Linked DNA regions of Methylorubrum extorquens. The protein of the gene in region 1 interacts with the protein of each later gene in a pairwise test. Links are inferred from orthologs where the notes say so. Each region holds a gene or a part of one and is shown in the gene's direction. Other genes may lie near its edges.

What was found.
Region 2: the proteins of hfq (region 1) and rho interact in binary tests that used the Escherichia coli proteins (3 or more experiments, as listed by UniProt). The link is inferred for Methylorubrum extorquens from one-to-one orthologs.

The regions. Positions count from the first base shown.
Region 1 is NZ_JALJXF010000001.1:3,133,126-3,141,041, reverse strand. What follows is about bases 2,553-5,425. They hold hfq (RNA chaperone Hfq), read left to right. Parts: upstream 2,553-3,798; coding sequence 3,799-4,053; downstream 4,054-5,425. Other genes in these bases: hflX (GTPase HflX), read left to right, coding at 4,151-5,425; ntrX (nitrogen assimilation response regulator NtrX), read left to right, coding at 2,553-3,571. Also shown: J2W78_RS14865 (sensor histidine kinase NtrY-like), read left to right, coding at 1-2,204; more of ntrX, read left to right, coding at 2,201-2,552; more of hflX, read left to right, coding at 5,426-5,566; J2W78_RS14845 (SulP family inorganic anion transporter), read right to left, coding at 5,721-7,289; J2W78_RS14840 (carbonic anhydrase), read right to left, coding at 7,298-7,916. UniProt on the Escherichia coli protein: RNA chaperone that binds small regulatory RNA (sRNAs) and mRNAs to facilitate mRNA translational regulation in response to envelope stress, environmental stress and changes in metabolite concentrations.
Region 2 is NZ_JALJXF010000001.1:4,283,638-4,291,667, forward strand. Bases 2,062-5,048 are described here. They hold rho (transcription termination factor Rho), read left to right. Parts: upstream 2,062-2,876; coding sequence 2,877-4,220; downstream 4,221-5,048. Other genes in these bases: J2W78_RS20030 (Smr/MutS family protein), read left to right, coding at 2,062-2,625; poxB (ubiquinone-dependent pyruvate dehydrogenase), read left to right, coding at 4,528-5,048. Also shown: J2W78_RS20020 (Tim44/TimA family putative adaptor protein), read left to right, coding at 1-604; mltA (murein transglycosylase A), read left to right, coding at 617-1,861; more of J2W78_RS20030, read left to right, coding at 1,858-2,061; more of poxB, read left to right, coding at 5,049-6,261; J2W78_RS20045 (hypothetical protein), read left to right, coding at 6,341-6,898; siderophore-iron reductase FhuF, read left to right, coding at 7,098-7,649; J2W78_RS20055 (hypothetical protein), read right to left, coding at 7,730-8,030. UniProt on the Escherichia coli protein: Facilitates transcription termination by a mechanism that involves Rho binding to the nascent RNA, activation of Rho's RNA-dependent ATPase activity, and release of the mRNA from the DNA template.

The DNA.
Region 1 (7,916 bases):
GAACCCCGACCTCGGGCGTGGTGCTTCTCGCGGTCAACGCCGCACTGGTTCTCGCGCTCGTCGTCGTGATCGCCTGGGAGGCACGGGTCTTCCTGCATGCCCGGCGCACCCATGCCTCGGTGGCGCGGCTGCACACCCGCATCGTCGGGCTGTTCAGCCTGATCGCGATCCTGCCGACGATCCTGCTCGCCATCGTCGCCTCGGTCACGATCGATGTCGGCCTATCGTTGGGCTTCACCGACCGGGTCCGCGACGTGGTGCTGAAATCCGTGCAGGTCGCGGATGCGTACCAGGAGAATCACTGCCAGTCGCTCGCCCGCGAAATCCGCATCTTCGCCGACGACCTGACCCGCGCGCGGCCGAATTTCGACGTGAACCGCGAGTGGTTCGAGGGCTTCATGACCACCCGCGCCCAGGCGCTCGGCCTGCCGATCGTCAAGATCATGCGTGGGCCGAACGAGGTCGTGGCACGCGCCAATATCGACGTACTCAAGCAGACGCGCCTGCCCTCGGCCGCCGCCTTCGAGGATGCGGCCAAATCGAGCGACCCGATCTGTCTTCTGCCGAACGAGGGCCGGGTCTTCGCCGCCCTGATGCGGATGCCGGCCTACGACAACGCCGTGCTGCTGGTGCAGCGCGAGGTGAGTCAGCTCGCCATCGACTTTCCCGGCGTCGCCCGCGCCGCGGCGGCCGAGTACCTGACCTTCGACGAGCTGCGCCGCTACGTGCAGATCGCCTTCGCTTCGGTCTTCATCCTGATCGCGCTGATCACGCTGCTCTCGGCGGTGTGGTTCGGGCTGAACTTCGCCAACCGCTTCGTCGCGCCGATCCGCCGACTCATCAACGCCGCCGACGAGGTCGCCGCCGGCAATTTCTACGCCCGCGTGCCGGCCCGGAAATCGGATGGCGACCTCGCCCATCTCGGCGAGAGCTTCAACACGATGACGCTGGAGTTGCGCCGCCAGCACGACGGCCTGCGCGCAGCCAACGACTTGATCGACCGCCGCCGCCGCTTCACCGAAGCCGTGTTGTCGGGCGTCTCGCCCGGCGTGCTCGGTGTCGATGCCGACGGCGTCATCACCATCGCCAATCCCGGCGCGGAGCGGACTCTCGGTCTCACCGCCAAGGAACTGGTCGGGCAGCCGCTCACGAACGTCGTGCCGGAGATCGCGGCGCTGTTCCCGGAGGCGGAGGGACGCCACCGCGCCCTGCAGCAGCAGATCCAGCTCGTGCGCGGTGGCCGCGAGCGCACCATTGCCGTCCGCGTCACCAGCGAGCAGGCGCAGGGCGAGGCGCGCGGCTACGTCGTGACGCTCGACGACATCACCGATCTCGTCACGGCGCAGCGCACCTCGGCCTGGGCGGACGTGGCCCGCCGCATCGCCCACGAGATCAAGAACCCGCTGACCCCGATCCAGCTCTCGGCCGAGCGCATCCGGCGTAAGTACGGAAAAGTGATCACCACCGACAAGGACGTCTTCGAGCAGTGCACCGCCACGATCGTGCGGCAGGTGGATGAGATCAAGCGGATGGTGGACGAGTTCTCCTCCTTCGCCCGAATGCCGAAACCGGCGATCACGCAGCAGGATCTGGCCGAGATCGCCCGCCAGAACCTGTTCATGCTGCGCATGGCGCATCCCGACCTCGACTTCCCGTTCGAAACCGCCGGCGAGGACGAGAAGGGCCGCGTCGTCGCCGCCTTCGACGTTCGGCTGTTCTCCCAGGCGCTCACCAACATTCTCAAGAACGCCGTCGAGGCGGTTCAGGCGGTGCCGGAAGACGTGCTGACGGCCGATGGCGGCAAGGGTCAGGTACGCCTGCAACTCCTCGTCGAAGACGCGTTCGTGGTGATCGAAGTCACCGACAACGGAAAAGGCTTTCCGGCAGAGGGGCGCCAGCGCCTGCTCGAACCCTATATGACGACCCGCGAAGGCGGGACCGGCCTCGGGCTCGCGATCGTTTCCAAGGTGCTCGAGGAGCATGGCGGGGGGATCGAGTTGAACGACAACCCGGAAGGGCGCGGCGGACTGGTCCGCATGCGGCTGCCGCGGGAAGTCGGACGGCCGGACGAACGGAATTCCGGGACCGGTGCGGGACAGGAGCGGGATCGCTCCGCGGCACCGGACGCGCGTGACAGGACAACGATGGATAAGAACACGGAGGACGCCATGGAAGCGCGACGCGTCGCGGAGGTGCTGCCATGAGCGCCGATATCCTGATCGTCGACGACGAAGCCGACATCCGCGATCTGGTCGCGGGCATCTTGGACGACGAGGGGCACCGCACCCGAACCGCGGCCGGGTCCGACGAGGCACTGGCGGCGATCGAATCGCGCCGGCCCCACCTCGTCTTCCTCGACATCTGGCTCCAGGGCTCGCGCCTCGACGGGTTGCAGGTGCTCGACCTCATCAAGGCGGGCCATCCAGACCTGCCGGTGGTGATGATCTCGGGCCACGGCAACATCGAGACCGCGGTGGCGGCGATCAAATCCGGCGCCTACGACTTCATCGAGAAGCCGTTCAAGGCCGACCGCCTGATCCTCGTCGCCGAGCGGGCGCTCGAAGCTTCGCGCCTCAAGCGCGAGGTGCGCGACCTCAAGGTCCGCTCAGGACAGGCCAGCCGCATCGTCGGCGCCTCGGTCGCGGTCAACCAGCTCCGTCAGACCATCGAGCGCGTGGCCCCGACCAACGCCCGCGTGATGATCTCGGGCGCGCCGGGTGCGGGCAAGGAACTCTCGGCGCGCACCCTGCACGCCGCCTCCTCGCGGGCGAGCGGGCCCTTCGTCGTCATCAACGCGGCGACGATCACGCCGGAGACGATGGAAGCCGAGCTGTTCGGCGTCGAAGGCGGAGAGGGCCGGGTACGGCGCGTCGGCGCCCTGGAAGAGGCCCATGGAGGCTCCCTCTACATCGACGAAGTCGCCGACATGCCCAAGGAGACGCAGAGCCGGATCCTGCGCGTCCTCGTCGATCAGAACTTCCAGCGTGTCGGCGGCACCGCCCGCGTCCACGTCGATGTCCGCATCGTCTCGTCCTCCTCCCGCGACCTGACCGAGGAGATCGCCGCCGGGCGCTTCCGCGAGGATCTGTTCCACCGCCTCTCGGTGGTGCCGATCCGCATTCCCTCGCTCGCCGAGCGGCGCGAGGACGTGCCGGAACTCATCACCTTCTTCATGGAGCAGATCTCGGCGGCCACCGGACTGCCGCGGCGCCGCATCGCCGAGGACGCGATGGCGGTGCTCCAGTCGCACGACTGGCCCGGCAACGTCCGTCAGTTGCGCAACAACGTCGAGCGGCTGATGATCCTGACCCAGAGCGATCCGGAGCAGGAGGTGACGTCCGAGATGCTGCCGACCGAGATCGGCGCGCTCGTGCCGACGACACCGACCGGTGCGGGCGGCGAGAAGCTGATGAGCCTGGCCCTGCGCGAGGCGCGCGAGATCTTCGAGCGGGAATACCTCATCGCGCAGATCGCCCGCTTCTCCGGCAACATCTCCCGCACGGCCGAATTCATCGGCATGGAGCGCTCGGCCCTCCACCGGAAACTGAAGTCGCTCGGCATCGGGCCATAATGGCCGGCCGCCGCCCGCCTCTCGGGAGGACGGGCGGCGGGAGCAGTTGCAAGGGGTGGATATTGACGCTTTGCGCTGCGGGGGACCTCTTGCATCGCGGCAAGCTTCGCCCTGTAATGGAAATGGCCCGGCAGAGCGGTCCCAACACGTGAGAGCGCCGCCCCGCGCTTCAGCCACGGGACCCTGCTGATCCGTGGCGCGGGTCTCAAAACTAAGGATAAAAAGAAATGGCGGGCGAGCGCGCTCAGAACCTCCAGGATACGTTCCTGAATCATGTCCGCAAGAACAAGATCCCGCTGACGATCTTCCTCGTCAACGGGGTCAAGCTTCAAGGTGTCGTGACGTGGTTCGACAACTTCTGCGTCCTGCTTCGTCGGGACGGGCACTCCCAGCTCGTCTACAAGCACGCGATCTCGACGATCATGCCGGGTCATCCGGTGCAACTGTTCGAGCCGGACGAAACGGCGCCTGAAAAAGCCTGACTGTGCGAAGCGAGCCGGTTTCCGCCATTTGCGGACGTCGACGGATGTAAAATGGTGTCATCGTTCCAACATAAGGGAGCGATGACACGGAGACGCCATGACTGAAATCCTTCCGCCCGGCGAAGCACGCTTGCAGGCGAAGGCCGCCCCCGAGGGCGAGATTGCCGCCGCGACCCGCACGCTGGTTCTCGGCCCCTATCTCACACGCGCCGCTCAACGGCTTGCCCCGGGACAGACGGAGACCGTGCGCTCCGACGAAGCGCGGCTCGACGAGGCCGTCGGCTTGGCCGCCGCCATCGAGCTCGACGTGTTCCGGGCGATCTCGGTGCACATCCAGCGCCCGCGTCCCTCGACCTATCTCGGCAAGGGCCGGGTCGAGGAGGTCGCCGGGCTCATCAAAGCCGAGGAAATCGGCCTCGTGGTGATGGATTGCGCCCTCTCGCCGGTGCAGCAGCGCAACCTCGAAAAGGCTTGGGGCGCGAAGGTCATCGACCGGACCGGCCTGATCCTCGAGATCTTCGGCCGGCGCGCCTCGACCCGCGAGGGCACGCTTCAGGTCGAGCACGCCCATCTCGCCTATCAGAAGTCGCGTCTGGTGCGGTCGTGGACCCACCTGGAGCGGCAGCGCGGCGGCTTCGGCTTCCTCGGCGGACCCGGTGAGACCCAGATCGAGGCCGATCGGCGGATGATCCAGGAGCGGATGACCCGGATCGAGCGCGACCTCGAAGCCGTTACCCGCACCCGCGGCCTCCACCGCAAGAGCCGCGCGCGGGTGCCTTATCCGATCGTGGCGCTGGTCGGGTACACCAACGCAGGCAAATCGACGCTGTTCAACGCCCTGACCAAGGCCGAGGTGCGGGCGCAGGACATGCTGTTTGCCACCCTCGACCCGACCGCGCGGGCGACCAAGCTGCCGCACGGCGAAACGGTCATCCTGTCCGATACGGTCGGCTTCATCTCCGACCTTCCAACCTCGCTGATCGCCGCCTTCCGCGCCACGCTGGAGGATGTGATCGAGGCGGATATCCTGCTCCACGTGCGCGACGTCTCGCATGGCGACACCCAGGCCCAGGCCGAGGATGTCGAGGGCGTGCTGCGCGAACTCGGAATCGAGGCGGATGCGGAGCGGATCATCGAAGTGTGGAACAAGGCCGACCTGCTCGATGACGGCGAGCGCACCCGGCTACTCAATCTCAGCGCCGCGCATCGCGGGGCCGGGCCGGCACCGATACTCGTCTCGGCTCTGACGGGGGAAGGTCTTCCGGAACTCACCGAGCGGATCGAGGGGCAGGTGGCGCGGGCGCGATCGACCTTCGCCGTGACGCTTCCGCCCGAGGACGGCGCCGCCCTCAACTGGCTCTACGAGAACGCCGAGGTGCTCGACCGCCAATCCGAGACCGGCGGTGCGATCGCGCTTAAGATCCGCATCGCCCCAGAGAAGGAGCCCCGCTTCCTCAACCGGTTCGAGGCGGCGCAGCGCGTCGGTGGTCCGCAGAGTTCACCGGCCGCATAGAGCCTCGCCCGCTTGCGGGTCAGAATTCTTCGAAGAGAAGATTCCAGTAAACAAAAAGGCCGGAGCCGCTCATCGCGGCTCTGGCCTTTTCTTGTTTCAGAGTATCGTCCCGAAAGCCAATGGCCGCTTCCGGAACGATGCTTTTGCGTTTGCGTCAATCCTTCGGCGCAGCGTGGGCCACCATCGCGAGGCTGTGGTGCAGACCGCTCGCGCCGCCGCCCACGACTTCGACCCTCGACCCGGTCTTGGCTCGCCGCGTCGCCCATTCCCGGATCATCTCCAGGCAGGTGTGATCGACATGGCGCAGATCCTGCGCCTCGAGCCGGACCGGCGAGCCTTCCGGCGTCCGCTCCAGCGCCGCCGTGAGGTGCGGCAGTTGCAGGAAGGTCGCCGAGCCCGAGAGCCGCAGTTCCGGCACCGCCTGAAGCGCTCCACCCTGCACCGCCTGCGCCGCGCCGCCCTCGATCTTGAGCGGGCCGCGGATGTAGTGCGGGATCACCTGCAGCAGGCTGAGCGCGAGGCCGGTGAGCACGCCGGTGAGCAGATCGGTGGCGACGACCATCACCATGGTGGCGAGCCAGATCGCGGCGGTGGGCAGGCCGTAACGCTCGTGCAGGTGGAAGGCGTGGGCGGGGCTGACGAGGCGCCAGCCGGTCACGACGAGAATGCCGGCGAGGGAGGCGGTCGGCACGACCTTCAGAACCATCGGCAGGACCAGCAGGAAGGCGAGAATCCAGGTGCCGTGCAGGATGGTGGAGGCCCGCGAAGCCGCACCGGCCTGGACGTTGGCCGAGGAGCGGACGATCACGCCGGTCATCGGCAGGCCACCCGCGAGGCCGCAGAGGATGTTGCCGATACCCTGAGCACCGAGTTCGCGGTTGTACTGCGTGCGCGGGCCGTCATGCATCCGGTCCACCGCCGCCGCCGAGAGCAGGCTCTCGGCGCTGGCGATGACCGCGAGGGTCACCGCCATCAGGATCATCGCTGGCTCGGCCAGGCGGCTCCAGTCGCCCATACCCGGCATGGTGACGGCGGAGAAGATGTTCTCCGGGACCTCGACGCGCTTGACGTCCATGCTGCCGACGACCGCGACGATCGTGCCAGCCAGGACGCCCATCAGGGCGCCGGGGATCAGCTTGAGCTTGGCCGGACGGATCTTCTCCCAACCGATCATCGCGACGATGGTGGCGAGGCCGACGATGACGGCTCCGGGGCGGTTGCCTTCCGGACCGGAGACGAAGTTGAAGAAGGCGGCGGGGATGGCGATGAGGTTGTCGAGGCCGCTGGCCTTGGGCAGGGCGTCGGTCAACACGTGGATCTGGGCGAGCACGATCAGGATGCCGATGCCGGCCAGCATGCCGTGAACGACCGCCGGGGAGATCGCCCGGAACCAGCCGCCGACCCGGAGCGCCCCGGCGAGGAGTTGGATCGCGCCGGCCGCGACGAGGACCGGCCCGAGGGCGTCGATGCCGTGCTCACGCACGAACTCGAAGACGATGACGGCGAGGCCCGCGGCCGGGCCGCTGACCTGAAGCGGCGAGCCGGCAAGGAAGCCGACAACGATGCCGCCGATGATGCCGGTGATGAGGCCGCGCTCGGCCGGTACACCGGAGGCCATGGCGATGCCCATGCAGAGGGGCATCGCCACAAGAAAGACGACAAAGGAGGACGGGAGATCCCGACCGATAGTGGACGGCATCAGCCGGGCGAGGGAGGCGCGCATAGCAAATTCTACTCCGCTGCGATGGCGTGAGGGCCGGCGAATTCCGGCGTGGCGATCCGGGATGCCGAAGCCTGGGCGACGGGGACGCCTGTGGCTTCATCGATGGGGACGAAGCGGCTGCGCTCGCCGCAATAGGCGAGCACCTGGCCACTCTCGATTTCGAAGAACCAGCCGTGCAGGCGCAGCTTGCCGCGGGCCAACGCCGTCGCCACGCTCGGATGCGTGCGCAGATTGCTGAGCTGCACCACAACATTCTCGAGGGCGATCGCGCGGTGGCGCTCCTTCGGGCCCATTCCCTCGGGATAGGCTTCGCAGACGATCTGTTTCGCCGCATGGCTGTGGCGCAACCAAGCCGCCACGTTGGGCATGTTGCCGAGCGCCTCAGGATCCATGAGGCCCTTCATCGCGCCGCAATCGGAATGCCCGCAGATCACGATGTCGAGCACGCCGAGGGCGACGACCGCGTACTCGATCGCGGAGGACACGCCGCCGTTCTGCTGCGAGAAGGGTGGCACGATATTGCCGGCGTTCCGGCACACGAAGAGGTCGCCGGGACCGGACTGCGTGATGTGCTCGGGCGAGACGCGGGAATCGGCGCAGGCGATAATCAGCGCCTGCGGCTGCTGG
Region 2 (8,030 bases), 1.2 Mb from region 1 along the record:
GCCGGTGGAGCGCAATCGCACCGAGCCGCCGGCCGGCCGCAGCGAGGGCGACAACGTGGTCCGCCTGCCCGGCGCCGACCGCAGCCCGGCAGGAGCGGCGGCCGTGCAGACCGCGACCCGCGATTGGCGGGGCATCGCCGAGCCGGGCTCGGCGGTCGCCCGCGGCCTCGAGCAGGTGGTGCAGCTCGAGCCGACCTTCGAGCCCCGCGCCTTCCTCGAAGGGGCCAAGGGCGCCTACGAAACCATCGTGACCGCCTTCGCCAAGGGAGACCGCAAGACCTTGCGCACGCTCCTCTCGCGGGAGGTCTGCGAGGGCTTCGAGCGGGCGATCTCCGAGCGCGAGAAGCGCAACGAGACCGCGGAAACCACCTTCATCTCCATCGACAAGGCGGAGATCGCCGCCGTCGAGGTGAAGAACCGTGCGGCCCAGATCACCGTGCGCTTCCTCTCAAACCTCATCACCGCCACCCGCGATGCGGACGGCAAGGTGATCGATGGCAATGCCGAGACCGGCGTCGAAGTGCCAGACGTGTGGACCTTCGCCCGCACACTCGGCTCGCGCGACCCGAACTGGCAACTCGTCGCCACCGACGCGGGCGGCTGATCGTTTCGCCTCATGCCGTGTTTGCGCGTTTCCCTTCCGGCCGCAGCGGTCCTCGCCGCTGCGGCCGTTTCCATTCCCGCCGTACCCTCACGCGCGGATGGGCCTCCGCGCGTGCCGGGCGCCGTGCTGGAGCCGGTCCCCCTCGCAGCCCTGCCCGGCTGGCGCGAGGATGACGGGGCGGCCTCTCTCGACGCCTTCCGCCGCACCTGCGCCGGGCCCGGCCCCAACCCGCCCCAGATCGGGGGCGTGACGGGCTCGCCCGCCGACCTCGCGGCGGCCTGCGCCGCCGCAGCCGAGGTGAAGCCGAACGAAGCCAAAACATTCTTCGAGGCGCGGTTCTCCGCCTACCGCATCGTCCGCCCGGCCTCTGGAACGGAGCCTGAGCGCCGGGTCGGCTTCCTCACCGGTTATTTCGAGCCGGAACTCACCGGGTCGCTCGAGCCCGGCCCCGGCTACACCGCCCCCGTGCTGGCCCGGCCGGACGACCTCGTCAGCCTCGCCCCCGGCGAGACGGCGCCGGGGCTCGATCCGATCTACCGCGCGGGCCGGCGCACCGAGACCGGGCTCGTCCCCTATCCCGACCGCGCGGCGATCGAGGACGGGGCACTCGGCGAGCGCACCCGGCCGCTGCTGTGGCTGCGCGACGCCGTGGACCTCTTCGTGCTGCAGGTGCAGGGGTCCGGGCGAGTGCGCCTGCCCGACGGACGCGGGATGCGGGTGCTCTACGACGGCAAGAACGGCCAGCCCTACACCTCGATCGGCAAGCTGCTCGTCAACGAGGGCCATCTGCCGATCAACGGGCTGAGCCTGGAGCGCTGGACGGCGTGGCTGCGGGCCAACCCCGACCATGCCCGCCGGCTGATGCGGATGAACGCGTCCTACATCTTCTTCCGGACCGAGCCGGTGACCGACCCCGCCCTCGGGCCGCCCGGCGCCGCGGGCGTGCCGCTGAGTCCGGGGCGCAGCATGGCCGTCGACGGGAACCTGTGGCGCTACGGCCTGCCGTTCTGGCTGGAAGGCAAGCTGCCGGGCCAGCCCGGCCGCGGGCATCTGGTCGTCGCCGCCGATACCGGCTCGGCCATCGTCGGCCCGGCGCGCGGCGACCTCTATGTCGGCACCGGCGCCGCCGCCGGACGGGCGGCGGGCGACCTGCACGACCGGATGGGCTTCGTGGTGCTGATCCCGAAACCCGCCCCGGATAGCGCTGGGAAGGACGCGGCCGCACCGGAGGCCGCCGCCGGAGCGGCGCGGCCGTGAGCGTGCGGCCGCCGCGGCGCTCGCGCCTGCTCTCGCGTGAGGAGGCGCATCTCTGGGGCGAGATCGCCAAGCTGATCACGCCCCTGCGGAGCCGCGCCAAGCCGAAAAAACCCGCTCAGAAGGGGCCCGCGGCCGGCGCCGAACAGCCCGCACCGCCGATCACCGGGTCTGCGGCCAAAGTCGCCAAGCCGGCTCCGAAGCCGGCCTCCAAGCCCATCTGGAAATCCGCCTCCCCTCCCCCGGCGCCCCCCGCCAAGCCTACCCCACTCAAGCCTGTCCCACTCAAGCCTGCCACCGCCCTCTCTCTGTCGCGGGCCGCGTCGAAGCCGCTCAAGCTTGGCGACCTCGCTCCCGAGATCGCCCGGGCCAGCGCCGCACCCGCTTCGCCACCGCCGCCTCCGTTCCCAGGGGCGCCGGGCCTGGAGCGGCGGGAGCGGCGTGGGCTGGAGCGGGGCACACTGACGATCGAGGCGCGCATCGATCTGCACGGCCTGTATCAGGCGGAGGCGCATGCGGCCCTGGTCGGCTTCCTGCTCCGCTCCCGCGCGGCGGGGCATGCCCGCGTGCTCGTTGTGACCGGCAAGGGCGGCGAGGATTTCGGCGGCCGGGACCGCGGCGGTTTCTCCGAGCGCGGCGTGCTCCGCCGCAGCGTCCCGCACTGGCTGCGGGGCCCGGAATTGCGCGGCCTCGTGATCGGTTTCGAGGAGGCGGCGCGCCATCACGGCGGAGGCGGCGCCCTCTACGTGAGGCTGCGGCGGCGATAGGCCGGCTCGCCAAACCCTAAGATGAAATCGGCGGGCGGGGTCTTGAGCCGGGTGGCGAAACGCGCTACTGAGCCATGCTCTCCCATTGCAGCCGTGTCGCATTCCGAGGTCTTTCTGGCCCAGCGGAACCGATGCGCGGGCCGAGCCGCGCGCCCGCGACGGCTACGGACCCTGGGGCGCTTCCCCGGCGCCCGGCTCTGCTCCCGAACCGGCCGACCACTCCCCGCCCTTCGTTGGTTGCATCTCCCCACATGACGTCACAGAACGACGCTCTCTCCCCTGTCGAAGCTCCGGCCGAAGCCGTCGTCGCGCCGGCCGATCTCGTCGCTCGGCGGGAGGTGAAGCTTCAGGACCTCAAGTCCAAAACGCCGACCGAGCTCACGGCCTTCGCGGAGGAGCTCGATGTCGAGAATGCCTCGACGATGCGCAAGCAAGAGCTGATGTTTGCGATCCTCAAGCAGCTCGCGGCCAACGAGACCGAGATCATCGGCGCCGGCACGGTCGAGGTGCTTCAGGACGGGTTCGGCTTCCTGCGCTCGCACGATTCGAACTACCTGCCGGGTCCGGACGACATCTACATCTCGCCGACCCAGATCCGCCGCTTCGGCCTGCGCACCGGCGACACCGTCGAGGGCCCGATCCGCGGCCCCAAGGACGGCGAGCGCTACTTCGCGCTGCTCAAGGTCAACACGATCAACTTCGAGAACCCGGAGAAGATCAAGCACAAGGTCCACTTCGACAACCTGACGCCGCTGTTCCCGACGCAGCGCTTCAAGCTCGAACTCGACAACCCGCCCAAGAAGGACTTCAGCCCGCGGATCATCGACATCGTCTCGCCGATCGGCAAGGGCCAGCGCGCGCTGATCGTCGCTCCGCCGCGCACCGGCAAGACCGTGCTGATGCAGAACATCGCGCAGTCGATCACGATCAACCACCCGGAATGCTACCTCATCGTGCTGCTCATCGACGAGCGCCCGGAAGAGGTGACCGACATGATCCGCTCGGTGAAGGGCGAGGTCATCGCCTCGACCTTCGACGAGCCGGCCACCCGCCACGTGCAGGTCGCCGAAATGGTGATCGAGAAGGCCAAGCGCTTGGTCGAGCACGGCCGCGACGTGGTGATCCTCCTCGATTCCATCACCCGCCTCGGCCGCGCCTACAACACGGTCGTGCCGTCGTCGGGCAAGGTGCTGACCGGCGGCGTCGATGCCAACGCCCTGCAGCGGCCCAAGCGCTTCTTCGGTGCGGCCCGCAACATCGAGGAGGGCGGCTCGCTCTCCATCATCGCGACCGCGCTGATCGATACCGGCTCGCGCATGGACGAGGTGATCTTCGAGGAGTTCAAGGGCACCGGCAATTCCGAGATCATTCTCGACCGCAAGGTCTCGGACAAGCGCATCTTCCCGGCCATCGACATCACCCGCTCCGGCACCCGTAAGGAAGAGCTGCTGGTGCCGCCGGATTCGCTCAAGAAGACCTATGTGCTCCGCCGCATCCTCAACCCGATGGGCGTCACCGACGCGATCGAGTTCCTCATGGACAAGCTGCGCCAGACCAAGAGCAACAGCGACTTCTTCGACTCGATGAACACATAAGGCGAAACACCTCGCCGAGGCATTTTGCCAAGGGGGCCCGCCGGCACGATCGGCTGGCCCCCTTTTTTTGTCAGAGCCTATCGCGCAATGGGATCGCTCGGGCACGAAGCAGCCTGAACGGCAGAAAGGCCGTCATCGATCCGGCCCGGCCACAGGTCGGCGAAGTGACGATCCTGCCGGAGACGATGCACTCGGCATGCGAAATTGTGCAGTCATTACAAAATCTTCGATCCATCGAACCTTCGCTTGCGTTTGACGTTGGCCCGCCGTCACCGCCTTCTCGGGCGGTCCTGTTCGGAGACGGCGCATGGCAACCCGCAACGTATCGGATCTCGTGGTCGAGACGCTCCAGCAGGCGGGCGTGCGCCGCGTCTACGGCCTCGTCGGCGACAGCCTGAACGGGATCACCGAGGCGATCCGCGCCCGCGGCGTCATTGATTGGGTCCATGTCCGCCACGAGGAGGTCGCCGCCTTCGCCGCCGCCGGCGAGGCGCAGATCACGGGCGAACTCGCGGTCTGTGCCGGCTCCTGCGGACCGGGCAACCTCCACCTCATCAACGGCCTGTTCGACGCTCACCGCACGCGCACCCCGGTCCTGGCGATCGCCGCGCATATCCCGTCGAGCGAGATCGGCCTCAACTACTTCCAGGCGACGCGGCCCGAGGAGTTGTTCCGCGATTGCAGCCATTTCTGCGAGACGGTCTCCGACCCGGCACAGCTGCCCAACGTCCTTGAGGCGGCGATCCGCTCGGCGGTCGGCCAACGCGGCGTCGCCGTGGTGGTCATCCCTGGCACTGTCGCCCTGAAGGAGGCGCCCAAGCGCGCCCTGTCCGCGCCCGCAACGCTGCGCCCCCGCGCGCCGGTCACCGTACCGCCCGCGGATGAACTCGACCGCTTGGCGGATCTCCTCAACGGGTCCAAGAAGATCACGCTTCTGTGCGGGCGCGGCTGCGCCGGGGCGCACGCCCCGCTGATGCGGCTGGCCGAGCGTCTCAAGAGCCCGATCGTCCACGCGCTCGGCGGCAAGGAGCATGTCGAGCACGACAATCCCTACGATGTCGGCATGACCGGTCTGATCGGGTTCAGTTCGGGCTACGCGGCGATGGAAGCCTGCGAGACCCTGCTGATGCTCGGCACCGACTTCCCTTACCGCCAGTTCTACCCTGAGCACGCCAAGATCGCGCAGGTCGATCTGCGTCCGGAGAATCTCGGCAAGCGCTGCCGGCTCGAACTCGGTCTCGTCGGCGATGTCGCCGCCACCATCGACGCGCTTCTGCCGCGGCTGACCGGCAACGACAGCGGGCGCCATCTGGAGACCAGTCTCAAGCACTACGCCAAGGCGCGCGAAGACCTCGACGACCTCGCCACCGGCAAACCGGGGCGCAAGCCGATCCACCCGCAATACCTCACCCGGCTCCTCAGCGAGGCGGCGACCGACAACGCGGTGTTCACGGCCGATGTCGGCACGCCGACCGTCTGGGCCGCGCGCTACCTCGCCATGACGGCGGGACGGCGCCTGATCGGCTCCTGGGCGCACGGCTCGATGGCGAACGCCCTGCCGCACGCCATCGGCATCCAGGCGGCGAGCCCTGGCCGGCAGGTGATCTCGCTGTCGGGCGATGGCGGCTTCACCATGCTGATGGGCGACGTCCTCACGCTGACGCAGGAGCGGCTGCCGGTGAAGGTCGTGATCTACAACAACGGCACCCTCGGCTTCGTCGAGCTGGAGATGAAGGCCGCAGGCTATCTCGAAACCGGCGTTACGCTCGAAAACCCGGATTTCGCCGCCATGGCCCGTGCCATCGGCATCCACGCCCGCCGGGTCGAGGATCCGGGCGATCTGGAAGGTGCCATTCAGGACGTGCTGTCCCATCCCGGTCCGGCTCTCCTCGACGTGGTGACGAACCGCCAGGAACTGGCGATGCCGCCCAAGCTCCAGGCCGAGCAGGTGAAGGGTTTCAGCCTCTACGCACTCCAGGCAGTGATGAACGGGCGCGGCGACGCAATCCTCGATCTGGCCAAGACCAACCTGTTGCGCTGAACCGATCCGCATCGGCGCGGCCCTCTCGGGAGGTCCGCGCCGGCTGAGAAAAGCCTCTCGCCGAAATCTCGACAACACCGTGCCGGGTCACGGCTCGCTCTTCTCGAACTTCGCCGATCCGCGCTTCCAGAAGACGAACCCGTTCTCGGGCGATCCCGCGTTCCAGGATCTCACCACCCGACAGTACTGCATCGGCCGCGCCTTCGAACACCGCTTCGGCCCGGATGTCGTATTCCGGAAGAACCCCTACAATTACAACGTCTTCCGCGACCTGAGAGACACCCGGACCGACACGATCAACCCAGATCTCCAGACCGCCGGCCGCATCACCAACGCCCTCGACACGCTCTCGCTCGACAACCCGCTCGAGACCCGCTTCGCCACGGGCCCGGTCGCCCACGTCCTGATCGCCAGCCCGACCAACGAGGTGCTGGGCAGCTTCCGCCGCTCAACCGTCACCCTGCTCGATGCGGTCGCAGCCTCCGACTTCGTCAAGGCCAATCCGCGGCTGAAGCGCCTGCGACTTCAGGTCAACGTGAACAACGCGTTCGACCACCGCTATTTCACTTGCCAGGCGGGGCTCTGCCACCGCGGCCAGCCCCGGAAGTTCTTCGCGAGCCTGATCTACCGCTGGTGAGGCAGATCCCGCCCTGACCCTCATCGTCCAGACATCCCTCGACGGCGCCCTGAGCGGGGCCTTCGCCCCCTTCGCCGGTCGGCTGCGACGCGATCCTGCCCCTCGGGCCTGTGCGCTGTCGGAACTCGCGCGCAGCGATGCGATCGGCGACGGGGTCGCCCGCTTCGCGGATGTCCAGTCCGGGGGCGAGCGCAGGGCGGTGGCCTCGCTGTGGAGCGCCTACCTGTTCGCGGCGCTGGTCGCGCCGACGCTGGCGGCGGGCGCGCGGCTCGGCATGGTGCTCCCCCTCGACGCGGTTAGTCTCGCGCCGGAGACCGGGCTGCCAGCGACGGTCCATCTCGCTTCGGAACGGGCGCGGCCCGCCTCGCTTCCCGTTCAAGTCGATCGGCTGCTCGCCGAGTGCCTCGCACCCGTGATCCAGGCGCTGCGAGCCGAGACGGGGCTCTCGACGCGGCTGCTGTGGGAGAATGCCGGGGGGCATCTGTTCTGGACGCTCAAGACGATCGCGCGGGAGAATCCGGAGCGGACCGGCGAGGTGACCGAGGCGCGACAATCCCTGCGCTGGCCGCGCGAAGCCTGCGGGGCGCTCACCCTGATGCGTGCCGATGCGCTGGCGGGCCTTGAGGCGCCACGCCGCCGGCTCTGCTGCCTGCGGCACGGCCTGCCCGGCTTCTCGAAATGTGAGGGGGTCTGCCCCCTGCTCAGGCAGCGCGGGGAAAGCCGCCTATCCGGTTCACCCCCCTCATCGTGAGGCTCTGGAGCGGAGGCCTCCTTCGCGGCCGCTCCGCGGCACCTCAGGATCAGCTGAAGTTTCGAAGAGCGGCTCCGCGCTCAGCCGCGCCCGGCTTCCGCGCCGAGGCCACGCTGCGCCTTCGAGCGCAGGCGCTTATTCTGAAAGATCAGTGTGACGGTTCCGCCGCTGCCGCGGTCCGACCAGAGATAGGTCTCGAAGGTACCGAGCCCGGGTAGGGTCGCGGTGGCGTCGAGGGTGCCGCGGCAACCGAGCAGGCCCTCGGCCTCGGCCAGACGCATCTCGGCCTGGAGCAGATCGAAGGTGCCGAGGCTGACCGGGCACTGGGTCCGCTCCGTCGGCGGCCGGTGCGCGGCGACCGACGCCGTGGCGAGGCGGGGC